3 regions of the Blastococcus sp. Marseille-P5729 genome follow, and region 2 is predicted to be linked to each of the others. Evidence: predicted binding sites of a transcription regulator. Region 2 holds the regulator's gene; each other region holds the start of a gene.
The links. The regulator LexA, encoded in region 2, represses DNA repair genes until DNA is damaged. The targets are predictions, from matches to a motif close to TCGAACANNTGTTCGA.

Region 1 (3,244 bases), 550 kb from region 2:
GAGGTGGGTGGTGATGAGGTCGGCGGCGTCGCGGTAGAAGGCGTCGCGGTGTGTGGTGGGGATGTGTGCGGCGATGAGCTGGATGAGCTCGTCGATGTCCTCGCCGGGATCGAGCAGCCCGCCGAGCGGGTCTGCGGGGTCGCCGGGATCTCTGCCTCCGCCGCGAGCTCGTTGTTCTCGAGCGTGCCTGACGGTCTCGGCGAGGTGGGTGATCTCGTTTTGGCAGGGGATCTTGATCCGGGCGTTGATCTGCGGTTTCTGCTCGGGGTCGAGCCACGCCGGTGGGGTCCAGACGGGGATGCCGTTGATGATGTCCACGGCCCAGCCGCGTTTGTCGAATTCGCGGTGGTGGTACCCGCAGACGAGGGTGAGGTTGTCCAGGTCGGTGTGTCCGCCGGACCACCACGCGATCACGTGGTGGCGCTGGCACCAGTCGGGTGGGGCTTGGCAGCCGGGGAAGCTGCACCCGCCGTCGCGGGCGATGAGGGCGTGGGTCTGGGCCGGGGATGCGGTGCGGCGGTCGCGGCCGTAGGCCACGATCCCGTGGATGTTGCTGATCCATACCGGGATCAGGGTCGCGTCCCGGGCCAGGCGCAGGATCTCGTTGATGGTGAGCTGCCCGCTGCCGGCGATGCGGCCGGCGGCCTGCTGCGCGGTCGTGCGGCCGGAGGGGTCGTCTTGGAGCCGCGCGATGGCTTCGATGAGCCGGTCGAGGTCGATGGTGATGTGCACCGTGGCAGCGGTCCCGCCGGACGCGGGCGCTCCGGCGAGCTCGAGGAGGCGTTGGCAGGCGTCTTGTAGGCCGTCGTGGGTGCGCTGGGCGGCGGTGCGGTCATCCGGGCCGTTGGCGTCGGCGGGGTGGGGTGCGGTGAACGGCCCGATCGCGGCATCGAACAGGGCCTTGCCCTCGCGGGTCAGGGCGCCGGAGATCTTGTGGGTGCCGTCGCGGCCTTCGGGCCCGATCATCACCCCTCGCCGCGCCGTGGCGACGTCGTCGCTGGGCAGGGTGCCGTCGGGGTTGATGACCTCCTCGACCTTCTCCGCCGCGACCTCCAGCTCCTTATGCGTCAACCCGGCGGCCTGGTGGACCAGCAGCCGCTCGGCGAGCTCGCGCTGCTGGTGATCCACCTCGGGGTTCTGCGCCACTCGCGCCATGGCCTTGCAGATCACATCCACCTGACCGCTCGACACCCCCGCACCGTCACGGACCGCGTCCGCGAGCAGCGGCAGCGTGGGTGGGGTGGTGCCGCTGCTGAACCCGTTCTGCGGCAACAACTGCTCGGCGCGTTTCGCGCGCGCGTTCGCCTCACCACTGGAGATATGCAGCACCCGGCAAAGCGCGAGGGGGATGCTGCTGGCGCACACGTGATCCTGCAACCGATCCTCCCTCGCCGCCTCGATCACGTACGAATCGACCATCACCAGCCGCGTGCGGTGCGCCTCCAGACGCTGCGCCATCGTGATCAGGCGGTCCGGGCCCAACGCGCCCAGATCGCCCTCTTCCCCGATCCCCAGCAACAGCTCATACCCACGCTGCAGATGCGCGAACGCCTCATCCAGATCGCGGTCCAGCTCCCGAGCAGACTCGCTCGCCAGCCACAACCGCTCCGCATCAGCCGGCGACGCCGCAGCCTGAACCGCCCAGTCCGGCTCCGCCGAGGCGTCCGCAGACTCAGGAGCAGGAGCAGGAGCGGGAGCAGGAGTGAAGACCACCGGTTGCTCGCTTGCCTCGCTGCGGTCCGTTCGCTGCTCGTCCATGGTCGTCACCTCCCCGACGTCTAATCATATCGTACAAGCGTTCGAATGAGTTTGCAATGGGTTCTCGCAAGTTTTTTAGAGAGGGCACCGCGCGGAGAGCGCCTACATTCCGGGGCTATACCCCGAGGTGTAGGCGGCCCAGAGATGCACCGTCAGATACGACCGGTAAGGAGCGAACTGCTCGGCGTACGCCGACAGCTCGCGAGGGGTATCGGGCATACCTAGCTCGGCGGCGCTGCGCCGAACGATGAGGTCGCCTTCAAGCAGCACATCGGCGTCCTGACCGACACGCATCGAGATGTAGCCCGCAGTCCACGGCCCGATGCCTCGGAGCGCGACGAGCTGACGCCGGACGGCGACCGGGTCGGCGCCGAGGTCGATTCGGCCTTCGGCGAGGGCATCTGCCACCCCGACGATCGCGGCGCCGCGCGCACGCGGCATCCGGAGCCGCGTGGGGTTCGCGGCCCGCAACGTGCGAGCGCTCGGGAACAGGTGCGTCAGCCCGGGATCCACGGCCAGCTCGCGTGGCAGTGGCTCGCCGTGCTCGGCAGCGAGCGCGCCGCACGCCGCGGAGGCCCGGGCGATCGAGATCTGCTGTCCCACGATGGCCCGGACGGCGAGCTCCGCGGCGTCCGCGGCCCCCGGCACCCGCAGTCCCGGACGTCGAGCGACTAGAGGGCGGGTATCTGGATGACGGGCAAAGGCCGCGTCGACCTCTGCGGGTGCCGGCCGCAGGTTGAGGACGGCCGTCGCGGCCTGCACGGCCGCCGTCCGATCGGCGCGCTCGGAGAGGAGTCCGGTGACCAGCGCGCGCCGCCCCTCGGTACGTATCAGTAGCGAGCCGGCGCCGCCGGGCAGCCGCAACGAGCGCGCGTATCGCCAGCCGCCGTCGCGGGCCACCGCCTCCACTCCAGGTATGGCGCGACTGGCGAGAAATCCCATCAGCCGGTCTGTGTCGTACGGCGATGGCAGCTCGATCGAGTGCCGAAAGCGATGCGCCCGAGCGGTCATGGCGCCATCCTCCCAGGAGTGACGGCACCGGCGACCGCGGTGCCGCGCCGCTCAGCCGGCGTCCGCGAACGCTCACCCGAGCAGCATCAGCCGCATCGCCCGCTCCGTCGCGTTGGTGACCAGCTCGTCAGCCTCGTCGACGGCTCGAGCGAGGTCCATGGGATCGGCATGATCCCCATGATCGCGTCGATGCCGATGCCGATGCCGATGCCGATGCCGATGCCGATGCCGATGCCGATGCCGATGCCGATGCCGTGGACGTCGGCGGCACCCTTGCCGATGCTGCCGGCGAGCGCGGCGACCGGTTTACGGGCGCGCTTGGCGCGGCGCGCGATCTCGGCACGCACCTTCCCGCGCAGGGTCTGGTAGTCGACCGCGCCTTCCGCCGTGAGCACTAGGTCGGGCCGAGGGATCAGTGAGTCGATGTCGATGCCGACCAGCGATCCGTCCAGCAGGACGTCGAACCGACTGGCCA
Region 2 (3,244 bases):
GCCTATGCGCTGGCCGCACCGTTCGTGTCGGCGATCGCGGTTCTGCTGATGGGCTATCACTGGCTGACCGATGTCGTCGCCGGCACCTGCGCCGGCGTTGTCCTGCTGGCCTTCATCAGGTGGGTGTGGGCCACCCCGGTCGGGCTGCGGGTCGAGGCGGCGCTGAGCCTGCACCGCGGATGAGCCGGCGCCGGTGGCTGGCCGTGGCGCTGTCGGCTGCGGTGCTGGCATCGCCGCACCTGGCGTACGCCGAGGATGGGCAGGCAGCGACGGAGCAGTGCCTCGTCCTCGATCCGCGCATCGTCGAGGGCAGCGGGCTAGTCGCAACCGAGGACGGCTACCGGATCGTGAACGACGGCGGGGAGCACGTGACTGTCTTTCGGCTGGACCACTCCTGCGCCGTGACTGGGACGACGGAGGCGGCGATCGACCCGTACGACGTCGAGGACCTCGCCCTCGGACCCGACGGCTCGCTGTGGCTGGCGGACATCGGTGACAACCGGATTGCCCGGGCCAGCGTCGCGATCATCGTGGTCCCGGACGAACCCGGCGCGGTGACCGGCGCTCTGCGTCGCCTGCAGTATCCGGACGGTCCACGCGACGCCGAGTCGATGATCGTCGACGACGAGGGCAGGGCAATCGTGCTCACGAAAACCTTTAGCGGCGTCGTGGGCGTCTACCGGAGCCAGCCGATCGACCTCTCGCCGGACGGGAGCACTGCCCCGCAGCCGCTGGAGAAGCTCGGTGAGTTCCAGCTCCCCGAGACCGGAACAGCCGGCGGCCCGCTCGGACCTCCGCTGGACAACCTGATGGCCACGGGGGCGGCGCGGTGCGCCGACATGGTGGCGCTGCGCACCTACACGGACGTGCATGTCTTGCGGGGCGCGGACCCGGCCACCGCGATCTTCACCGAGCCGGTCGCGACGGCTGCACTGCCGGTGCAGCAGCAGGGCGAGTCGGTGTCGTTCACGCGACCGAGCTGTGATGCCGTGGTGGTGCACGGCGAGGGCAGCGGCGTCCCGATCCACCGGGTCGCCCTGCCGCACCACGACGACGATGACTCCGTGCTGCGCGCACCCACAGCGGCCGAGTCGCCCGCGGCGACCAGCCGGACCGAGGTGGTGATCGTCCTCGCCGGGGCGCTCGCCGCTGCTGGCCTGCTGCTGACGTGGTTGCTGCGTCGCAGGCGGCCGGGTCGGTAGCCGGGCTGCGCTGCGGACTACACCCGTCGCAGCACCGAGACCACACGCCCAAGGACGGTCGCCTCGTCGCCGTTGATCGGCTCGTATGCCGGGTTGTGGGGGATCAGCCAGACGTGGCCGTCACGCATGCGGTAGGTCTTCACGGTCGCCTCGCCGTCGATCATGGCGGCGACGATGTCGCCCTGCTCCGCGACCGGCTGCTGGCGCACGACCACCCAGTCGCCGTCGCAGATCGCAGCATCGACCATCGAGTCGCCGGTCACCTTCAGCAGGAACAGGGTGCCCTCGCCCACCAGCTCGCGCGGCAGTGGGAAGACATCCTCAACAGCCTCTTCGGCAAGGATCGGCCCGCCTGCGGCGATCCGGCCGACGATCGGTACGAAGGTCGGCTCCGGGAGGCTCTGCTGCTCGCCCTGCGGCTCTGCCGGTCGGACGTCGACCGCCCGGGGACGGTTCGGGTCGCGACGCAGAAAGCCCTTGGCCTGCAGCTGGCGCAGCTGGTGCGCCACCGATGACGGGGAGGCCAGACCGACTGCCTCACCGATCTCGCGCACGCTCGGGGGATAGCCCTGTCGCTCGATGGACGAGCGGATGACCTCCATGATGCGCCGCTGGCGGACGGTCAGGCCCGCTTCGTCCGGACGCTCCGGGAACTGATGCACCTGCTCGCGATCCGAGCGGTTCGCGGAGCCGTTCTGCTGGGCCATGCTGTGCCTCCATCACTGCGCGGGCCTGATAGGCCGCGTCCATCGAGCATTGGTGTCATTGTGCCGCCGCGGAGATCACAGTTCAAACACCTGTACGACCGACACGCCGAAAAGTGTTGACACGAGGCGTCCGTCTGCCGCGTAATAGTACGGACGTTCGATTCGAACACTCGTTCGGACCGAGAGGTCGTCTCACGATAACCCCTCGGCTTCCCCGACGTCTCGACCAGACAGGTTGGCGCCCCGGCGAGCAGATCGCCGCGACGAAAACTTGTCGGGGGCAAGGAGTAGATCTCAGGTCATGGCAACCACACCACGCAGCACGCTCGACCGGCCGGCCGCTCACGGGTCGCTGACGGTCTCGTCCTTCGATCGGGTCCGCACCCCGCGAACCGCGGCGGCGCGTCGCCTGTCCCGGCGCCCGGGCGCTTCCCCGGTGCTTGACCCGCGGCGCGACCTGCAGATGTTCGCGCTGGAGCCTGCGCCCAGAGCGGCGCAGGGAGCCAGCGTCGACGAGCTCGCACCGCTGCTGCCGCCGGTCATCTCCGAGCCGCCGCGCTCTCGTCGTCCGGTCGCCGCGCGGCCGGCTCCGGCGCACCGATCCGAGCGGGCGCAGCGCGCCCGCGAACGACATCACGCAGCCGCGTCGCGGCGCACGCGGGTCCGGCTGACGCTGCGCGGCTATTCGGTGCTGCTCGGACTCGTCGTGGCGTGCATTGCAGCGACCTCGGCCTTGACGAACGCCTCGGTCACGACGGCGGTGTCGGTGCCCGCCGCAGAGGTTGTCGTCCAGCCGGGGGAGAGCCTGCACGACGTCGCGGCGCGCGCAGCGGACGGCCGGTCGGTCGATGAGGTGCTCACCGGGATTCGCCAGGCCAACGGTCTGCCCAGCGGAGCGCAGCCCGAGGCCGGGGAGATCCTCCTCGTGCCCGGCTCCTAGCCGCCAGCTGCGACGCGCAAAAAATGTCGGCGCGTTCGACTTGCCGACCGTAGTGGCCGGGGTTAGGGTAGAACACAACATCTTGTGGTTACACGAATGTAGTTCGTCCACAGGTTGTGCACCGGGAGAGGCGTTTCATCCACCGCCTGTCCACAGTGAAAGCCCGGTTGTGCGCAGCGTCATCCACAGCCAGGACCAACGGCACGAGAGGAGTGGCGCGATGCGATGCCCGTACTGCCGCTGCTCCGACTCGCGTGTCGTGGACTCCCGCGAGGTCGACGAGGGTCAGTCGATCCGTCGCCGCCGGTCCTGCCAGGAGTGTGGCCGGCGGTTCACGACGGTCGAGGAGGCCGTCCTCGCGGTCATCAAGCGCAGCGGCGTGAGTGAGCCCTTCA
Region 3 (3,244 bases), on a different contig from region 2:
GTCAGGTTCGCCGCACCAGCCCCGGTAGCCCGCCCGATGGCCGGCGCTGCACCGATCGAGCAGATCGATCTTGAGCCGGTCGAGCAGCGTGTGTTCGGCCGTATCGAGGCGCGGTTCACGATGACCCCGCCCGATCTCAACGCCGCATGAATGCCGGACGGTGAGGCGGGCATCGCGGGTCGAGACCCAAGGCTCGGATGCGGTCTGGATCAGCCGGCGCATCGCCACCGCCGTCTGCAGCTCGTCGCCGGTGAGGGCGGTGGCCCAGTGTTGCTCGCGCTGGTTGTGCTTGCGCATCACCGTCTTCGGGGGCGCCGTCCGCCGCCAGCCCGTTGAAGACCGCGTCGACGGGATGCTGATGCCGTCGAGTCGAGCTGCCATACCGCGACGGTAGGTAATGACGCTCGCGCTCGTCTTGAAGAATCCGGCCAGCCTCGTCGATCAAATGCTGGCGGGGAGTACCCGACGCGGCGTGCAACGAGACGCACTGACCGGTGTCCTCGTCGATGACGTAGCGCTCGGACTCCGGCCGCCCCTACTGGTGCCGTAGGTCGTGGCGAAGGCGGGGGTGCCTTCCTCGATGCTGTCGGCGAAGTCTGCCCGGTCGCGAAGCAGTCGGCGTCCGCCGAACATGAAGAAGGGGACCACCAGTAGCAAGAGATTCACGATGAACGCGATCCCGAACAGCAGTATCGGCGGGAGTGTGATGTCGGAGCTGTGCGCGGTGCCAGGGGATCAGCACGGCCCGGTCGCCGACCCTGTCGAGAGCGTTCTCGACCAGCTTGTCGATTGTGCCGTTGACCTGTGCCATGCCGAAGAAGTAGGTGACGCCCACGAGCAGGATGAGGATTCCGACCGGAAACCCGGCCAGGATGTCATCGAGCGACATGTCCGCGAGCCACAGTCCGATGGCGGATGCGGCGGCGAATGAGGCGACACCGAGATGGTGGCCTACCGGTTATCGGGGAGCGGCCATCGGACATGATGGGACCCATGAGCAGCGAGGCATCTGTGGTCAGCATTCGCCGGGCGCGCACCAGCGACGTCCGACGAATTCGCGAGATCGTCACGCCCTACGTCGACGACCGGATCCTGATTGCGAAGGAGAACGTGGCCTACTACGAGGGCCTCCCTGAGTTCCGGATCGCGGAGATCGATGGCGTGATCGCCGGTGTAGGGGCATTGCACGTCATGTGGGAAGACCTTGCCGAGGTCCGCACCCTCGCGGTCGATCCGATCTTTCGCGGGCACGGGGTCGGGCACAAGCTGCTCAAGCAGTTGATCGCGGACGGTCAGGAGATCGGTGTCCGCCGTATCTTCTGCCTCACCTTCGAGACGGCCTTCTTCGAGCAGCATGGGTTCGTGGAGATCGAGGGGACACCGGTCACGCCGGATGTATACGTGGAACTGCTGCACTCGCACGACGACGGTGTTGCCGAGTTTCTCGATCTCGCCCGCGTCAAGCCCAATACCCTGGGCAACTCCCGAATGCTTCTTACCCTCTGACCGGGCGCATCGCTTCGTTTGACGCCACCGGTCGCACCTGACACCGGGGTCCCGCTGTCCGACGACGGAGCTGGCTCACGTCTCAGAACTCGCCGAAAACCTGCAGCGCATCCCTTGCTTTCAAATTCGAACAGATGTACGATATAATTGCCGTGGTGAGGGGGTGAGTGCAGTGGACGACCAGCACAAGAACGACGGACTGACCACCGCCCCCTTCCCGACGATCGTCACGTCTCCGGCGGACGTCGCGTCGCCTCCGCTCAGCACGGGTGACCGGAGCGAGGCGCGTGAGGATCGGGCGATGCCGAGCGGCGCGGAGACGCCGGACGGTGCGTGTGGAGCCGCGGCAGACCTAAGCACCCCGGTGGACGCCGCCCCACCGGCGGACGCCACCGCTCCGACGGACGCCTCGGCGGAGCCGGACTGGGCGGTTCAGGCTGCGGCGTCGCCGGGTGATGCGGAGCGGTTGTGGCTAGCGAGTGATTCCGCTCGGGAGCTCGACCGCAGTCTGGATGAGGCGTTCGCGCATCTGCAGCGCGGCTATGAGCTGTTGCTGGGGATCGGGGAAGAGGGCGAGCTGGGCGCGTTGGGCCCGGACCGCCTGATCACGATGGCGCAGCGTCTGGAGGCGCACCGGACCCGGCTGATCATGGTCGACTCCTACGTGATCGAAGCCGCGACCGAGGACCGCCTACAGGATCACGTGTGCGCCTCCTCGATCCCTCTGGCCCTCTGCCAGGTGCTGCACATCAGCAGCGCCGAGGCGAACGCGCGCGCCAAACGCGCGCAGCAGTTGTTGCCGCAGAACGGGTTCAGCAGCGGCACCACCCCACCCACGCTGCCGCTGCTCGCGGACGCGGTCCGTGACGGTGCGGGGGTGTCGAGCGGTCAGGTGGATGTGATCTGCAAGGCCATGGCGCGAGTGGCGCAGAACCCCGAGGTGGATCACCAGCAGCGCGAGCTCGCCGAGCGGCTGCTGGTCCACCAGGCCGCCGGGCTCACGCATAAGGAGCTGGAGACCGCGGCGGAGAAGGTCGAGGAGGTCATCAACCCCGACGGCACCCTGCCCAGCGACGAAGTCGCCACGGCGCGGCGAGGGGTGATGATCGGGCCCGAAGGCCGCGACGGCACCCACAAGATCTCCGGCGCCCTGACCCGCGAGGGCAAGGCCCTGTTCGATGCCGCGATCGGGCCGTTCACCGCACCCCACCCCGCCGACGCCAACGGCCCGGATGACCGCACCGCCGCCCAGCGCACCCACGACGGCCTACAAGACGCCTGCCAACGCCTCCTGGAGCTTGCCGGAGCGCCGGCGTCCGGCGGGACCGCTGCCACGGTGCACATCACCATCGACCTCGACCGGCTCATCGAAGCCATCGCGCGGCTACGCGACGACCCCTCCGGCCGCACGACCGCGCAGCAGGCCGCCGGCCGCATCGCCGGCGGCGGGCAGCTCACCATCAACGAGATCCTGCGCCTGGCCCGGGACGCGACCCTGATCCCGGTATGGATCAGCAACATCCACGGGATCGTGGCCTACGGCCGCGACCGCCGCACCGCATCGCCGGCCCAGACCCACGCCCTGATCGCCCGCGACGGCGGGTGCAGCTTCCCCGGCTGCCAAGCCCCACCCGACTGGTGCCAGCGCCACCACGTGATCGCGTGGTGGTCCGGCGGACACACCGACCTGGACAACCTCACCCTGGTGTGCGGGTATCACCACCGCGAATTCGAACGC

Region 1: the regulator LexA is predicted to act here: its motif matches at 1,788-1,803, upstream of DAA40_RS04730 (HNH endonuclease signature motif containing protein).
Region 3: the regulator LexA is predicted to act here: its motif matches at 1,633-1,648, upstream of DAA40_RS15160 (HNH endonuclease signature motif containing protein).

The regions. Positions count from the first base shown of each region.
Region 1 is NZ_OMPO01000001.1:953,073-956,316, reverse strand. It holds gene DAA40_RS04730 (HNH endonuclease signature motif containing protein) at 1-1,758, opposite strand, end outside; gene DAA40_RS04725 (DNA-3-methyladenine glycosylase) at 1,861-2,769, opposite strand; gene DAA40_RS16355 (glycerate kinase) at 2,856-3,244, opposite strand, start outside.
Region 2 is NZ_OMPO01000001.1:403,066-406,309, reverse strand. It holds gene DAA40_RS01960 (phosphatase PAP2 family protein) at 1-183, shown strand, start outside; gene DAA40_RS01955 (hypothetical protein) at 180-1,202, shown strand; gene lexA (transcriptional repressor LexA) at 1,220-1,804, opposite strand; gene DAA40_RS01945 (LysM peptidoglycan-binding domain-containing protein) at 2,211-2,849, shown strand; gene nrdR (transcriptional regulator NrdR) at 3,109-3,244, shown strand, end outside.
Region 3 is NZ_OMPO01000003.1:487,354-490,597, forward strand. It holds gene DAA40_RS15145 (SIMPL domain-containing protein) at 1-150, shown strand, start outside; gene DAA40_RS17090 (hypothetical protein) at 536-889, opposite strand; gene DAA40_RS15155 (amino-acid N-acetyltransferase) at 994-1,506, shown strand; gene DAA40_RS15160 (HNH endonuclease signature motif containing protein) at 1,670-3,244, shown strand, end outside.